Regions from separate parts of the Geminocystis sp. genome, predicted to be linked through region 3. Evidence: predicted binding sites of a transcription regulator. Region 3 holds the regulator's gene; each other region holds the start of a gene.
The links. Region 3 encodes NtcA, which controls nitrogen genes in cyanobacteria. Its sites were predicted from a motif close to TTTGTANCNNNNGNTACAAA; they were not measured.
Positions count from the first base shown of each region.

Region 1: a site for NtcA is predicted at 1,603-1,622, ahead of ACEW8E_RS04515 (CmpA/NrtA family ABC transporter substrate-binding protein). Genes of this name have one in related genera too.
Region 2: a site for NtcA is predicted at 4,010-4,029, ahead of ACEW8E_RS06940 (ferredoxin--nitrite reductase). Genes of this name have one in related genera too.

Region 1 covers NZ_JBGSUU010000045.1:18,627-24,059, reverse strand. The annotation lists gene ACEW8E_RS04525 (hypothetical protein) at 1-114, shown strand, start outside; gene ACEW8E_RS04520 (hypothetical protein) at 442-1,488, shown strand; gene ACEW8E_RS04515 (CmpA/NrtA family ABC transporter substrate-binding protein) at 1,700-3,031, shown strand; gene ntrB (nitrate ABC transporter permease) at 3,138-3,974, shown strand; gene ACEW8E_RS04505 (nitrate ABC transporter ATP-binding protein) at 4,087-5,433, shown strand, end outside.
Region 2 covers NZ_JBGSUU010000065.1:16,681-22,113, reverse strand. The annotation lists gene ACEW8E_RS06950 (dynamin family protein) at 1-1,703, opposite strand, end outside; gene ACEW8E_RS06945 (hypothetical protein) at 1,871-1,996, opposite strand; gene ACEW8E_RS06940 (ferredoxin--nitrite reductase) at 2,311-3,858, opposite strand; gene hemL (glutamate-1-semialdehyde 2,1-aminomutase) at 4,293-5,433, shown strand, end outside.
Region 3 covers NZ_JBGSUU010000029.1:3,801-9,233, forward strand. The annotation lists gene dxs (1-deoxy-D-xylulose-5-phosphate synthase) at 1-797, shown strand, start outside; gene fabI (enoyl-ACP reductase FabI) at 995-1,780, opposite strand; gene ntcA (global nitrogen regulator NtcA) at 1,937-2,614, shown strand; gene ACEW8E_RS02220 (DUF3084 domain-containing protein) at 2,670-4,139, shown strand; gene ACEW8E_RS02225 (chlorophyll a/b binding light-harvesting protein) at 4,346-5,374, opposite strand.

The DNA.
Region 1 (5,433 bases), on a different contig from region 3:
GAAACAAAAAGAATAATTGGTATTGCCTACCCACAGTTTAAACAACTAATGGAAAATAACATAAAAATTAACCCTAATAAAAAAAAGCAATTTCTGCGGATAAAAAATTATTAATTAAAGATAGTGGTGGAAGAAAAAATGTCTAAAACCTGAAGATAAAATTCTTTTAACCTTATATTACCTCAGTTCGATGCTTTCAATATCAGATTTAGGCAGTTTTAGAGATTATTTAAGTAGTTGAGTAGGTTGCGATCGCATTATCAAAATGAATGGAAAAAGCGAAAAAGATATTGGGGATGGAGTAGCAGTAGAAGCCATGGGAGAAAGAATGAATAAAATTCAGAAGAAATAATCATAAATCAATAAAAGCGATCCTATCTTAATTTATACTGAATTTTAAATTTAATTAGCGAGAAATATAAATATTTTCAATAGAAAATAATGAAAATAAATTCCCGTACTTTCAAGTTTATAATTTATTTAGTCAGTGTTGCTTTACTTATTATCCTTATCCAATTAGGTATTCCTAAATCTACAAATAATTATCAAAAACTAACGGTTTTAAAAGAAATTCCACCTCAAGCGCAACAAGTAAAAACGGGAATTTATGTCATGAATGTATATGATCTCAATGCCTCTAGTAATACTTACTATGGTGATTTTTATGTTTGGTTTAAATGGAAAGGAAAAATTAATCCCATCGAAAATGTAGAATTTGCTAACGGAGTTGAAGATTGGGGAACAGTATTAACACCTGTTTATGAAGAAATACAAACATTACCCGATGGTAGTTTTTATCAAGTATTAAGATTAGAAGGTAGATTTACTCAACCATTCTCTTTTCAAAATTATCCCTTAGATCGAGAACATTTAAACATATTATTAGAAAACTCAGTCTATACGATAGATCAATTAGTTTATGTTGCTGATCAAGAACAATCTGGATACTCTGATAGTCTAAACCTTCCGGGATGGAAAATTCAGAATTTTGAATTATTAAGTTTAGTTCGTCAATATAATACTAATTTTGGCGATATACGCTTAACCGATACCACTCAACATTCTATTTTGCAATACTCGTTAAATATATCTCGACCCGTCAGCTTTTTTCTTTGGAAACTTTTATTACCTCTTGTCATTGTTGTTGCTACGGGCTGGGGATCTTTACTGTTAAATCCTGAAAATATAGACTCTCGAATTACTTTACCCGTAACAGCTTTATTAACGGCTGTTTTTCTTCAACAAAGCTATTCAGCTTCTTTACCTGAAGTTGGTTATCTCGTTCTCCTTGATAAGATTTATGTTATTACTTATGTTCTAATCTTTATCTCTATCATAGAAGCCATCGTAACTGCAGAATGGATTAGAGAAGAAAATTCAGAAAATTATTCACGAATTACTCGACTTGATCATCTGCTTTTAGGGTTTCAAATCTTCACTTTTGGTATAACCATATTAGTATTAATTTGGGTTAGTTATGTAAGCTAAAGTTATTTTAAATACCATTGAAAATTATCTATAAATTAAAACTTATTTTCAAAAAGTCCTTTTAAAATGCAAATTATGAATATAGTAAATTTATTTTCTGCAAATAATAAAAATTTTGTGACTAAACATACAAATTTCCTCATAGCAAAGGTTTTAAATATGTACATCAAACTTAACAAATATTCAGATAAATCAAAAAAACCATTAAAATATGTCTCAAGTATCCAGACGCAAGTTTATTTACACGGCCGGAATTACTGCTGTAGGTAGTGCTATCCTTCATGGTTGCACCAGTGGAGGTAATCAACAACCCACCACAGAAACTACTCCCCCTTCTACCACGAATACCACACCAGCCACTGGAGATGGACCAGAAGTAACTACCGCCAAACTTGGTTTTATCGCTTTAACTGACTCTGCACCGCTAATTATTGCTAAAGAAAAAGGCTTTTTTGATAAATATGGCATGACAGGAGTAGAAGTACTTAAACAAGCATCTTGGCCAGTAACTAGAGATAATATTGAATTAGGTTCAGGGGGCGGTGGTATTGATGGAGCACACATTCTTACACCCATGCCTTATCAGATGACATTAGGTACTATCACCAAAACAAAACAACCAGTACCAATGTATATTTTGGCACGATTAAATACTAATGGTCAAGGAATTTCCGTAGCTGATAAGTATAAAGATCTAAAAGTAGGGCTTGATAGTTCAGCTATGAAAGATACTTTTGCCAAAGCGAAAGCCGATGGGAAACAGTTAAGTTGTGCCATGACTTTTCCCGGTGGTACTCATGATTTATGGATGCGTTATTGGTTAGCGGCTGGGGGTATTAACCCTGATACAGATGTTTCAGTAGTTCCCGTACCTCCTCCCCAAATGGTGGCAAATATGAAAGTTAGTAATATGGAGGCTTTTTGTGTAGGTGAACCTTGGAATGCTCAGTTAGTTAACCAAAAAATTGGTTTTACTGCTTTGGTTACAGGTGAATTATGGAAAGATCATCCAGAAAAAGCCTTCAGTTTGCGCAAAGATTGGGTTGATGCTAATCCTAAAGCCGCTAAAGCTTTATTAATGGCAGTATTAGAAGCACAACAATGGTGTGATCAACCAGAAAATGTTGAAGAAATGTGTCAAATTGTTTCTCAAGATAAATGGTTTAAAGTACCTTTTGAAGATATTATCGGACGTTCTAAAGGTACTATTGATTTTGGTAACGGTAGGGTAGAAGAAAATTTCCCTCAAGCTATGAAATTTTGGAGAGATAACGCTTCTTATCCTTTCAAAAGTCATGATTTATGGTTTTTAACTGAAAATATCCGTTGGGGTTATATTCCAGCCGATACTGACACAAAAGCGTTAGTAGAGCAAGTTAACCGTGAAGACTTGTGGAAAGAAGCCGCTAAAGAATTAAAAGTAGCAGACGCACAAATTCCTGCAAATTCTTCTCGTGGAGTAGAAACTTTCTTTGATGGTACAAAATTTGATCCTGAAAATCCTAAAGCCTATTTAGATGGATTAAAAATCAAAAAAGCGTAAAAAAATGAGGAATGAGTAATTATTAATTAGTAATTGGTAATTATTCTCCTTTTCAATTAAGTACATTTTCTTTTAGTTATTTATCTATAAATATAAAATAAATATTATGATTTCAAAAACTCAAAAACCATCAAAAGGGGCTAATATTTTAAATTCTATTCTCTATTCTCAAAACAGCAGAAAAATAGTTGCTCCATTAGTTGCCTTATTTATTTTATTAGCAATTTGGCAAATATTATGTTCAGGAGAAACGCCTAATTTACCCGCACCAACTACGGTAATAAAAGAAACATGGGATCCTTATATTATTGATCCATTTTTTAATAATGGCGGTACAGATGTTGGTTTATTTTGGCAACTTTTAGCTAGTTTAAAACGGGTAGCTATCGGCTTTTCTTTGGCTACAGTAGTGGGTATTGCATTAGGTATTTTAATCGGTGCAAATCGTCTTGTTTATTCTGCTTTAGATCCCATTTTTCAAGTATTAAGAACTATTCCTCCTTTAGCGTGGTTGCCTATATCTTTAGCGGCTTTGAGACAATCTGATCCTTCTGCTATTTTCGTTATTTTTATTACCGCAATTTGGCCTATTATCATCAATACCACCGTTGGAGTTCAACAAATTCCTCAAGATTATAATAACGTTTCTAGGGTGTTAAAATTATCAAAAATGGAATACTTTTTCAACATCTTATTTCCTTCTACTGTACCTTATATTTTCACAGGCTTAAAAATTGGTATTGGCTTATCTTGGTTAGCAATTATTGCCGCAGAAATGTTAGTAGGTGGTGTGGGCATTGGCTTCTTTATTTGGGATGCTTATAACAGTTCAAAAATGAGTCAAATTATTATTGCTTTATTCTATGTCGGAATCATCGGTTTATTATTAGATAGATTAGTTAGTTTTGTTGCTAGTTTAGTTGTACCTGAAGAACAAAAATAGTGAATAGTTGATACTGAATAATTAATAGTTGATAACTCATAGTTATTTATTTCCTAATTCTTAATTCTTAATTCTTAATTCTTAATTCCTCATTCCTAATTATTGTTAAACTATGCAAAATTTTATTGAAATTGATCATGTTGACAAAATTTTTCCCCTTGCAAATGGCGGAGAATATATCGCTTTACGCAACATTAATTTGAAGATCGAAAAAGTAGAATTTATCTCTTTAATTGGTCATTCTGGTTGCGGTAAATCCACTCTTTTAAATATGGTGGCTGGTTTATCTAATGCTACTCATGGCGGTGTTATTCTTGAAGGTAGAGAAGTAACTGAACCCGGTCCTGATCGCATGGTAGTATTTCAAAATTATTCTTTATTACCTTGGTTAACGGTACGGCAAAATATCGCTTTAGCGGTTAACCGTGTCATGAATCACTATCCCGAAGCGCAAAGAAAAGCTATTGTTGAGGAAAATATCTCCATTGTCGGTTTAAAACACGCTGCTAATAAGAAACCGGGGCAACTTTCGGGCGGTATGAAACAAAGGGTTGCGATCGCTCGTGCTTTATCAACTAAACCAAAAGTATTACTATTAGACGAACCCTTTGGAGCTTTAGATGCTTTAACTAGGGGAAATTTACAAGAAAGTTTGATGCGCATTGTTCAAGAGAATCAAGTTACTTGTATCATGGTTACTCATGATGTGGATGAAGCATTATTATTATCTGATCGCATTGTAATGTTAACTACGGGACCAGAAGCTCATATAGGGCAAGTATTAGAAGTACCGATCCCCCGTCCCAGACAACGGCTAGAAGTGGTAAATCACCCCAGTTATTATGGACTGCGTAACGAAATGGTTTACTTTCTCAATCAACAAAAACGCTCGAAAAAAGTTGGTGCAGTTACCGTTAATAAAGAAGTTATCCCCCGTAATGGCTTGGAAAAAATCAACCTCGATATTGGTTTTATTCCTTTAACTGACTGTGCACCGTTAATTGTAGCTAAAGAGAAAGGTTTTTTTGAGAACCACGGTTTAGAACAAGTGAACCTTATTAGAGAACCATCATGGCAAGAATTGGCTAGAGGAATTGCTGACGGGCGTTTAGATGCAGCTCAAATGGTGGCAGGAATGCCTTTAAGTATGACATTAGGTGCAGGAAATAATATTTCTATTCCTATTATTACTTCAATGGTACTTAGTCGCAACGGTAACGCCATTACATTAGCCAAAAAATTTCGAGAAATGGGAGTTACTAACCTGACACAATTAAAAGAAGCTATTAACACAGCTCCCGATACAGTTCATACTTTTGGTATTGTCCACCCTGCTTCTATGCACAACTTACTGCTGCGTTACTGGTTAGCTTCAGGAGGTATAGATCCCGATCAAGACGTTAATTTAACCGTCATTCCCCCCCCTCAGATGGTCTCTAATCTTAAAGCAGGTAATATT
Region 2 (5,433 bases), on a different contig from region 3:
TGTGCTTCTTGTTCTGTTTCAAATTCTAAAATAGTTTGCTTTTTCTCTGAATCAATTTTTGCTCCAATTTGCTTGGCAACCCAAGAAACAACATTTTTTATACTTTTTTCTCCTTTTTCTCGCCAATCCGCTTGATTATATTCTTCCTCACTATAAAACATCTCAATTTTTACTAGAGCATCTTTTTTCAAATCATTCAAAATAAGGTTTAATTGTTGTTCTAATTTTGCTTTGATTTTATCTACTTCTTGTAATTTAGTTCGACATAATTCTAAACGTTTTAAATCGGCTTCTAAGGCTTCAATTTCTAATCTTAATTTTTCTTCATTTTGGGCGATCGCACTTCCCCTTAACTTAACTTCATCACGCACGGAAATTAAATGATTATAAGCAATATTAAGAGAAGATTTTAAACATTTAGGAGCGGCATTTTCCATTAAGACAGAAATAGTTTGACTTAAAAAAATGTTAAAACCTGATTTCTCTTTTAATTTATTTGCTTTTTTTTGAAGTTGTTTTATGGTGACTTCTTCTAAATCTTCCTCCCAATCCATACCAAATACTTCTTGTGCTAAAGTTTTGGATGATGGCATTATTGAGGCTTTTTGCTTCGTATCTATATCCTGATTTTGTAAATCAAGTAAAAATCTATTGGCACAAAATGCTTTTCGGGCAGATATTTCAAAAACTTTATCAGTATTTTCCGACTCGCTTAACTTTAAATCATTAAAAACAAATTGTTTTACAATATTAGGAGTCATATCACCATCACGACGTTGATCAACTTTATTCACTAATACATATAAATTTTCTTTTCCTCTTAAATCTATTATCGGCTTGACTTGTCTTTTAACATCCTCCGCCGCTTTATTATTCAACTGGGTAAAATCCAAAACAATAAGAACAACTGAACTTTTTTCTAACTGATTTTCTACCACATAGCTTAATTTCAAATTCTCTCCTGCTTCATTCGGTCCGGGAGTATCAATAATAACTAAATTACCGAATTGCTCAGATTGATTTCCATTTTCTGATATTTGACAAAAACCCGTTTCAATGCGAGGAACTTCTCGTAATTTTTGAATAGGATCGAAATTAGGATCTAAAATACTGACAAGACGAATAATGTCATTTAAGCTAGTCAAAGCCTTACCAATATTTTCTTTACCTTCTATTTTTTCACTGTCTAAAAAATTAGGTAATTCGTTTTCTGTTAAATTATAAATTTCCTCAATTAATTCACGTAAATGGGGATATTGCCCTGTTTTTTCTTCTAGTGTTTTTTCAATTTTTAATTTTTGGATTTTTTCTTTTAAAGCAATATAGCAACCTTTAAAAACTTTTCTAATATGCTCACTAAGAATTAAAATCGGTTGAGTTAATTCCTTTTTTAAAATGATTTCAGTGGGAATAGTTGTCATGGCAGCGTTACGACTGGGCAATAAATCATCACCGACAATGGCGTTAATAATCGTTGATTTACCTGCTTTCATCGGGGCAACTACAGCCATTCTTAACTCTAATTCTTTGACATTAACAACGGCGTTATCTATATCCTGTTGATAGTCTCCGTATTTTTCTCCCGAATTGTCACCGCTTAAAGTCTCTTTTACATCCCCCATTAATTTACTAACATTACCCAGAAGATTTAACACATCTTGCTGTAAACCGTAAATATTGGGTTTTAGATCATTCGTATTCATTTTAGTTTTTCCGTTTTTTATTGACTAAGTTACAAATTATCTTGAACAAATTGTATTAGTTTATCTTTTTATCGTTTCTTATTTATTTATCAGTCTCGTTTTCTGAATTTATGCAAAACTAGAATAAATTTACGAAAAATTTGATCAATGTTGTTGTAACCATTGTTCTATACCATTCCATGCTTTTTTGCCATTGTCAAAGGACTATGGGCGATCGCCTTTATTAATTTATGGACAATTGCAAGGAAAATTAAGAATAAAAAGTTAATCATCACTTCATTAATTAAATTCATTAATTGAACTAAATGCACGAAAAATTAACCTAAAACAGAATACTTAGATCTTACAGCTATTTCCATTAACTGGTAAAAGATTGAAATTGACTTAAATCATACTAAGATTGATTTTTTGACTTTTACTTATTAAATATTTTGAGTTGATGCAAGATTTCAGCGAAACCTAAAACCTCGTTAAGTACTCAGGCAAAATTAATTGTATATTAGCGATGGATTCAAACCCATTCTTATCAGAAGTTTGAGAAAAATAAAATGCACAATTAATTTTACTCACTTACTTATATCAAAGATTCTTGCATCGAGTTCACATATTATTTAACCGTTGCACCAAAATCAGAGATTAATAAATCTTTTAACACTGATTTCAAATCATCACAAGGAATACTTTTTTGAGTTACACTACCTAAATGAGCGTCTTTGCCAACTTTTCCTCCCGTAAATAAATTAACACCTTCGACAACTTGTCCATCTTTTTTCGCTTTTGTCCCCATTAAACCTATATCACCTGCTTGAGCTTGTCCGCAAGAGTTAGGGCAACCTGTCCAATGAATACGCACTCTTTTAGGTATATTTAATTCAGCGTCTAATTCTTGAGCTAATTTTAGCCCTCTTTCTTTCGTTTCCACTAGGGCAAAATTGCAATAACGAGCCCCCGTACAGGAAATTAGCGATCGCACGAGAGGAGACGGATTGACGGGATATTGTTGTAAAATAGGTTCAGCTAAAAAGGCTTCTACTTTTTCATCCTTCACAAAAGGAATAATAAAATTTTGCTCTACCGTTGCCCGAATTTCCCCATTACCATAAACATCGGCTAGACGAGCTATTTCATACATTCCGTGAGCGTCTAAATGTCCTACGGGGATATGGATGCCGATATAATTATAACCCTCTTGAACTTGGGGATGTACCCCTAAATGATCCCGTTTTTCCATAGTATATTCATCTTTTGGAGCGGCAAAATATAAAGATTTACCTAATTTTTTCTCCACTTCGATGCGAAAACGATTCATTCCCCATTTATCCACTAACCACATTAAACGAGATTTACCTCGATTTTCTCTTAAACCTTCCTCTAAACCATTTTCACTATAAACCGAGAGAATTGCTGCTGATAATTCGATGACTTCATCGTTAGGTTTTACCCATACATCCATCGGTATGGCTTCTGCACAACGTTGAGCGGATAAATAACCACCAATCAACACATTAAAGCCAAATTCATCATCTTTAAAAGCGGGAATAAAAGCAATATCATTAATTTCTGCATGGATAGAATTATCCCTCGCACCGTCAACGGCAATATTTAATTTCCGAGGTAAATTGCTAAACTCATAACTACCTTGCCCTTTATTGGTGATTAAATCCTGTAACTTCTGGTTTAATTCCCTTGTATCGAATAATTCATCAGGATCAATTCCAGCTACAGGAGAACCTGTTAAGTTACGAACATTATCCATGCCAGATTGAATGGAAGTCATACCCACCACTTCTAATTTTTGGAAAATTTCGGGGATGTCTTCGAGATGCACTCCTCTTAATTGTATATTCTGACGAGTAGTAATATCTGCCCTACCATCATCCCCGTAACGTTCAATAATTTCTGCTAAAGTACACATTTGTTCGTTAGTGAGAATCCCGTTAGGCATACGCAACCGTAACATGAATTTACCGGGTGTTACGGGGCGAAAAAAGATTCCTAACCACTTTAAACGTACAATTAAATCATCTTCCTCCATCGCTTCCCAACCCATCTCCGCAAAAGATTCTAACTCTTGTTTCACATCTAGCCCATGTTTTGCCGCTTTAACTTTTTCAATTTTATTTAATTTAACTTTTGTATTAGTAGTAATCGTCACGCTATAACCCCTTTTCAATATAGATTTAATATATAGACTAAATAATTAAACATCTAAGAAAATCAAAATTAATTCTTGTGAATAAATTATCAATTTTCTTTTTTCTTAAACCATTCTCTAATCAACAGACTATAAATTTGTCTCTTCGTATTTTGTAACGTTTAATACTTAATATCTTAATCTCAACTATTTTTGCATAAATTTTATGAGATTTTTACATGAAAAATAATAAACAAAAAATCTGAAAAATCACTATAAAGTCAGATGTTGAGCTAACTCATACTTTGATAACTTCTATTTACTTGAAAGTGCTTGATTTTATCCTAAAGATTAAGGGAAATTTCTTTGAAAAACTCAAAAACTCCCTGATTTTTCAAGAACAGTGCAAAATCTCAGTAAAATAGATTGATGAGATAAAAAAGAAGGAGATAATTTTGGTTAATTCAGTATCATTTAAAACTACAAAATCAGAACAAATTTTTACCGCCGCTCAAAAACTAATGCCAGGGGGCGTAAATTCTCCCGTGAGAGCTTTTAAATCCGTTGGTGGACAACCCATCGTTTTTGATAGAGTCAAAGGTGCTTATATTTGGGATGTGGATGATAACAAATATATCGACTATGTCGGCTCTTGGGGACCAGCAATTTGTGGACACGCTCACCCTGAAGTTATTAGTGCTTTACATGAAGTTTTAGAGAAAGGAACAAGTTTTGGAGCTCCTTGTGTTTTAGAAAATATCCTCGCTGAGATGGTTATTGATGCCGTGCCTAGTATTGAAATGGTACGTTTTGTCAATTCGGGTACAGAGGCTTGTTTATCTGTGTTACGCTTAATGCGCGCTTATACGGGTAAAAATAAAATTATTAAATTTGAAGGGTGTTATCACGGTCACGGTGATATGTTCTTAGTACAAGCAGGTTCTGGAGTTGCAACCCTCGGTTTACCTGATTCTCCGGGTGTACCTAAATCTGTTACCGCCGACACCTTAAATGCCCCCTATAACGACTTAGAAGCTGTTAAAAAGCTCTTCGCTGATCATAAAGGAGAAATTGCTGGGGTTATTTTAGAAGCGGTGGTAGGAAATTCTGGCTTTATTCCTCCTGATGCTGGTTTTCTTGAAGGTTTAAGAGTTATTACTCAAGAAAATGACGCTTTGTTAGTTTTCGATGAAGTAATGACTGGTTTCCGTATTTCCTACGGTGGTGTACAAGCAAAATTTGGTGTTACCCCTGATTTAACCACTTTAGGCAAAGTTATCGGCGGTGGTTTGCCCGTTGGCGCTTATGGTGGTAAAAAAGAAATTATGGAATTAGTTGCACCATCAGGACCTATGTACCAAGCTGGAACTTTATCGGGCAATCCTTTAGCCATGACGGCAGGGATTAAAACTTTAGAATTGCTACAAAAACCGGGTACTTATGAGTATTTAGAAAAAATTACCCATGAATTAATTACAGGTTTATTAGACATCGCTAAAAAAGCGGGTCATCAGGTAACAGGTGGTAATATTAGCGGTATGTTTGGGATGTTTTTCACGGGAAATCCTGTTCATAATTATAGTGATGCAAAACAAG
Region 3 (5,433 bases):
GTTTAGCTTGTGAAGGAATGCGTCCTGTAGTTACTATATACTCAACTTTCTTACAAAGAGCCTACGATCAGATTATTCATGATGTTTGCATTCAAAAACTACCAGTGTTTTTCTGTTTAGATAGAGCGGGAATTGTCGGCGCTGATGGTCCTACTCATCAAGGAATGTATGATATTTCTTATCTGCGTTGTATTCCTAATCTTGTAATTATGGCCCCTAAAGATGAAGCGGAATTACAGCGAATGATGGTGACAGGTATTAATTATACTGATAGTGCGATCGCCATGCGTTATCCTCGTGGGAATGGTTTAGGTGTACCTTTAGCTGAGGAAGGTTGGGAAGAAATCGAAATTGGTAAAGGAGAAATTTTGCGCAACGGTGATGATATTTTATTACTAGGTTATGGCACGATGGTTAATACCGCTATGCAAACTGCGGAAATTTTAAGAGAACATGGTATTGAGGCCACTGTAATTAATGCTTGTTTTGTGAAACCCCTTGACGAAGAATTAATTTTACCCTTAGCAGAAAAAATTGGTAAAGTTGTCACCCTTGAAGAAGGATCATTAATGGGGGGTTTTGGTTCTGCTGTGGCAGAAGCTCTATTAGATAACGATATTATGGTGAAATTAAAACGTTTTGGTGTTCCTGATATTTTAGTAGATCATGCAACACCCAATGAATCGATGATCGATTTAGGCTTAACCAGTAGTCAAATTTCTCAAGAGATTTTAGCTTCTTTTTTCTCTCAAAAACCATCTGTAACTTGGAATGGGGAGTTAGGAGTTAAAAGTTAGGAATTAGGAATTAGAAATTAGGAAGTTAGGAATTAGGAATTAGGAATTAGGAATTAATTACTCCTTACTCCTTACTCCTTACTCCTTACTCCTTACTCCTTACTCCTTACTCCTTACTCATTACCCATTACTCATTACTCCTTTCTCCTTACTCCTTTCTCCTTTCTCCTTACTCCTTTCTCCTTTCTTTACTTGGATTATCCTTGAGTCATGCCCATAATTTCATAACCAGCATCGACATAAATAATTTGTCCTGTAATACCACTAGACAAATCACTACAGAGAAAAGCGGCAGCGTTACCTACTTCTGTTTGAGTGACGGTACGTTTTAAAGGTGCAACGGCTTCTACATGGTGGATCATATCTAAGATACCACCAACAGCAGAAGATGCTAAAGTGCGAATAGGACCAGCCGATATAGCATTTACTCTTACATTTTGACTACCTAATTCGGCGGCGAGGTAACGTACACTCATTTCTAAGGCAGATTTAGCAATTCCCATGACGTTATAATTAGGGATAACTTTTACTCCTCCAAGATAGGTTAATGTAACAATACTACCACCTGATCTTAAAAGAGGTTTAGCTGCTTGTACTAAACGAGTAAGGGAATAAGCACTAATATCAAGAGCGGTTTTAAAACCATCCCTAGAAGTATTACTAAAATCTCCAGTTAAATCATCTTTCCCCGCAAAGGCTAAACAGTGTATTAAAATATCAATATGATTCCATTTTTCTTTAATTTGAGCAAAGGTTTCATCTATTTGAGCATCATCTTGCACGTTACAAGGAAGAAAAAGACTAGGTTTTAAAGGTTCGACTAATTCTCCTACTTTCTTCTCAAATCGACCTTTTTCATCAGGAAGATAGGTAACTCCAATATTTGCTCCAGCTTTGTGTAGTTGTTGAGCGATACCCCAAGCAATGGATTTATTGTTAGCAATACCCGTTACAAGGGCGTTTTTGTTGGTTAAATCTAACATATTCTTGATTTTTTCTTTAATTTTCTGTAATATCTGACAATAATTCGCTAAACTAATTAAGTTATAGATAGTTATCTAGTTTACAATTACTTATTCTCTTATAGAAAGTGTCATTTATACCCTCAAACATTAAATATTATTAAGTAACTATCCCTTATGCAATCAATTTCAACTCAAGAACAACCTTTAGCATCTGTATTTCGTCAAATTGGAGCAGGAATTTATACTCCTGTGGTGGAAAGATTTGAGCGAGGTAAAACAATATTTTTCCCCGGTGATCCTGCTGAAAGGGTATATTTTTTAATTAAAGGTGCTGTAAAATTGTCACGGGTATATGAAGCTGGGGAAGAAATTACTGTTGCTTTACTACGAGAAAATAGTATTTTTGGGGTTTTATCTTTGATTACGGGACAAAAATCTGACCGTTTTTATCATGCTGTAGCTTTCACTCCTGTAGAATTATTATCCGCTCCTATTGAGCATTTTCAACGTTCTCTTAAAGATAATCCTGAGTTATCTCGCTTAATGTTACAGGGTTTATCTTCTCGCATTTTACAAACAGAATTGATGATTGAAACTTTAGCACATCGAGATATGGCTTCCCGTTTAGTTAGTTTTTTGCTTATTCTTTGTCGAGATTTTGGTGTACCTACTGCTAATGGTATTACTATTGATTTAAAACTATCCCATCAAGCCATCGCTGAGGCTATCGGTTCAACCAGAGTAACCGTAACTCGTTTGTTAGGTGAATTAAGACAAGATTGTTTGATTTCTATTACTAAGAAAAAAATTACAGTTCATAATCCTGTTGCTCTTAGTCAACAATTTGCTTAAGCTAAAGAAAGTTCTAAAGATTGATTATTTGAGGAGTAAATAACTCTATAAACTGATGACAAGTGCCTATATTTTAGTTGCCGCAATGTTAATATTGGGCGGTTTAATCGCCGCATTAGGCGATCGCATCGGGACAAAAGTAGGTAAAGCGAGATTGAGATTATTTCAATTGCGCCCGAAACAAACGGCTATTGTGATCACAATTAGTACTGGTATATTAATTTCTGCTTCTACGTTAATTATCTTATTTAGTTTTAGTGAATCTTTGCGTCAAGGGGTTTTTGAATTAGATGAAATTCTCAAAAAAAGAAGAGAAATTACGGCACAATTGGAAAAAGTTGAGAGAGAAAAAAAAAGAGTAGAACAGGAATTAAGTATAGCTCAAAATAGACAAAATCAGGAAAAAAAATTATTAAATATCACAGGAAAAGAATTAAAAACGACTCAAAACCAACTTAAAATATTATCCGCTCAAACAAATAAAATAAATGAAGAAGTAAAGAAAATTGTTACAGAAAAAACTAAGTTATTAGCAGAAAAAGAAAAACTAGAAAATCAAAGTAAAAAATTAGAAGAGTCCATTGTTCAAAGAGATAATGACTTGAATAATAAGCGAATTCAAATTCAAGAACAAGAAAATATTTTACAAAAACAAGATAGAATTTTACAAAAACAAGAGCAAAGTTTAGTAGATTTAAAAAATAAACAAAGTCAATTACAGTCTGATATTAAATCAAGAGATCAACAAATTTCTAAATTAGATCAACGTATTTCAGAAAAAGATAAAATTTTAAATACCAAAGAGCAAGAGTTATTATCTTTAGAAAAAGAATTAGGCTTTTTTCGCAAAGAAGTAGAAATCTTAGAACAATATTATCAAACTTATCAAGATTTAAGAGAACGTCCTATTGCGGTAGTTAAAGGACAAATTTTAAATTTAACCCTCGTAAAAACAGATAAAACTACTAATTTAGATGAATTAATTGATGGTATTTTAAACGAAGCTAATCGGGGTGTTATGCAAATTTTAGGCTATGGAAATAATTTCCCAGATCAAAGATTTGTACAAATAACAAAAGCACAAGTACAACAAATTAAAACAGAATTATCTGACAATGGAGAATATTTAATTAGAATTGTCTCTGCTGGTAATTATGTTCAAGGAGAAGAAAAAGTGCGTATTTTTGCTGATGTTTCTCCTAATAAAAAAGTTTATGACAAAAATGAAACTATTGCATCTATTGCCATGGATTCTAATGATTTGAATGGAAAAGAGTTACAAGAAAAGCTAGATTTTTTAATATCTGTAGCGCAATTTAGAGCAAGACAAGAAGGGCTATTAGGTCAAATTATCATCGGTGATGGTAAGATTATTTCTTTAATTAATTTTGTTCAAAATTTAAAATTAACAAATCAATCCATTGATGAAATTTTAGCAGTAGCAGGAAAAGAAACCAATGCTTCAGGGCCTTTACAAGTTAATTTAGTAGTTATTGCCGACGGAAAAGAAATTTTGAGATTATAAACTTTATCAATCACCACAAAAAAAGAGGACACTTTCACTGTTGACAGTTTGCGAAAGTTCCTCATAAAATGAACAAGAGAATCATTGATAATTTAGTTATGGACTATTTTCCCAAATTTGTCCTCAACTTTTGTAGTCTTAAAGCTGTAGAGAGGAAAGGATTAAATATATGACAGTATATTAACCCTTTTTTCTCTCATGGGTTTTTAGGCTTGGATAGAATCCAGTGCTTTTTCTACCCGACGAAAATCAAATCCCAAAGCGCGTAAAGAATGCCATAAATGTCCTTGTAAGAAAAAGAAAGCAAGGAAGAAATGAGCATTAGCTAACCAAGCACGAGATGTATGTTCTCCGTAAGGTAATTGAACGGTATCTGCAAAATAAGGGGTGATTCCCAATTTCACCTCTAAGGCAGGACCATAAAATTCTACTGGATAAGCTAAAGTATTGACAGCACAGAAATAAGCAGCGACAAATCCAGCTAAAGCAATTCCTCCTAAAGAATAAGATAAAATTGCCTCCCCAGAAAATATAAGAACTTTTCTTGCCCATTTTAAAGGTGGTACAAGAATATGCCATACTCCTCCAACTATGAGCATTATACCCACATATATATGTCCACCAACTAAATCTTCTAAGCTACTAATACTCGCAAAGTGAGTTTGATAACCGTAGATAGTGCTAAAATCAAGGGTAGGATGTTCAATGATACGCACAGATTGAGTAGTAGCATCATATAACCCTCCCCAATACATAGCTTTTCCTGCTAATAATAAAGCACCAGATCCCAAAAATAACAGATGATGACCAAGAATTAAGCCTAGTTTAGCAGGATCATCCCATGTGAAATGAAACATTTTAGCCTGTCCTTGAGCTTTACTTAAATTCTCTGGAGCTTTCAGAGTGTGGTATAAAGCACCAGCACCTAAAAAAGCCGAAGAAATTAGATGAATTGCCCCAATGACAAAATAAGGATAGGTATCAACAATTTGACCTCCATCTCCCACTCCCCAACCTAAAGTAGCTAAGTGAGGTAAAAGAATTAATCCCTGTTCTCCCATGGGTAAGGAAATGTCAAAACGGGATATTTCAAATAAGGTGAAAGCTCCAGCCCAAAAAGCAGTCAGAGCTGCTTGTCCGACATGGGCTGCGATAAATAAACCACTTTGATTAGCAAATCTGGCATTTCCTGCCCACCAATCGTATTTTACTTCCAGGTTATCGTAAGTTTGCATATTACCTTCCTTTTATTGTTCACAGCTTATTGATATTTACTATTAATAAACTTATAAAT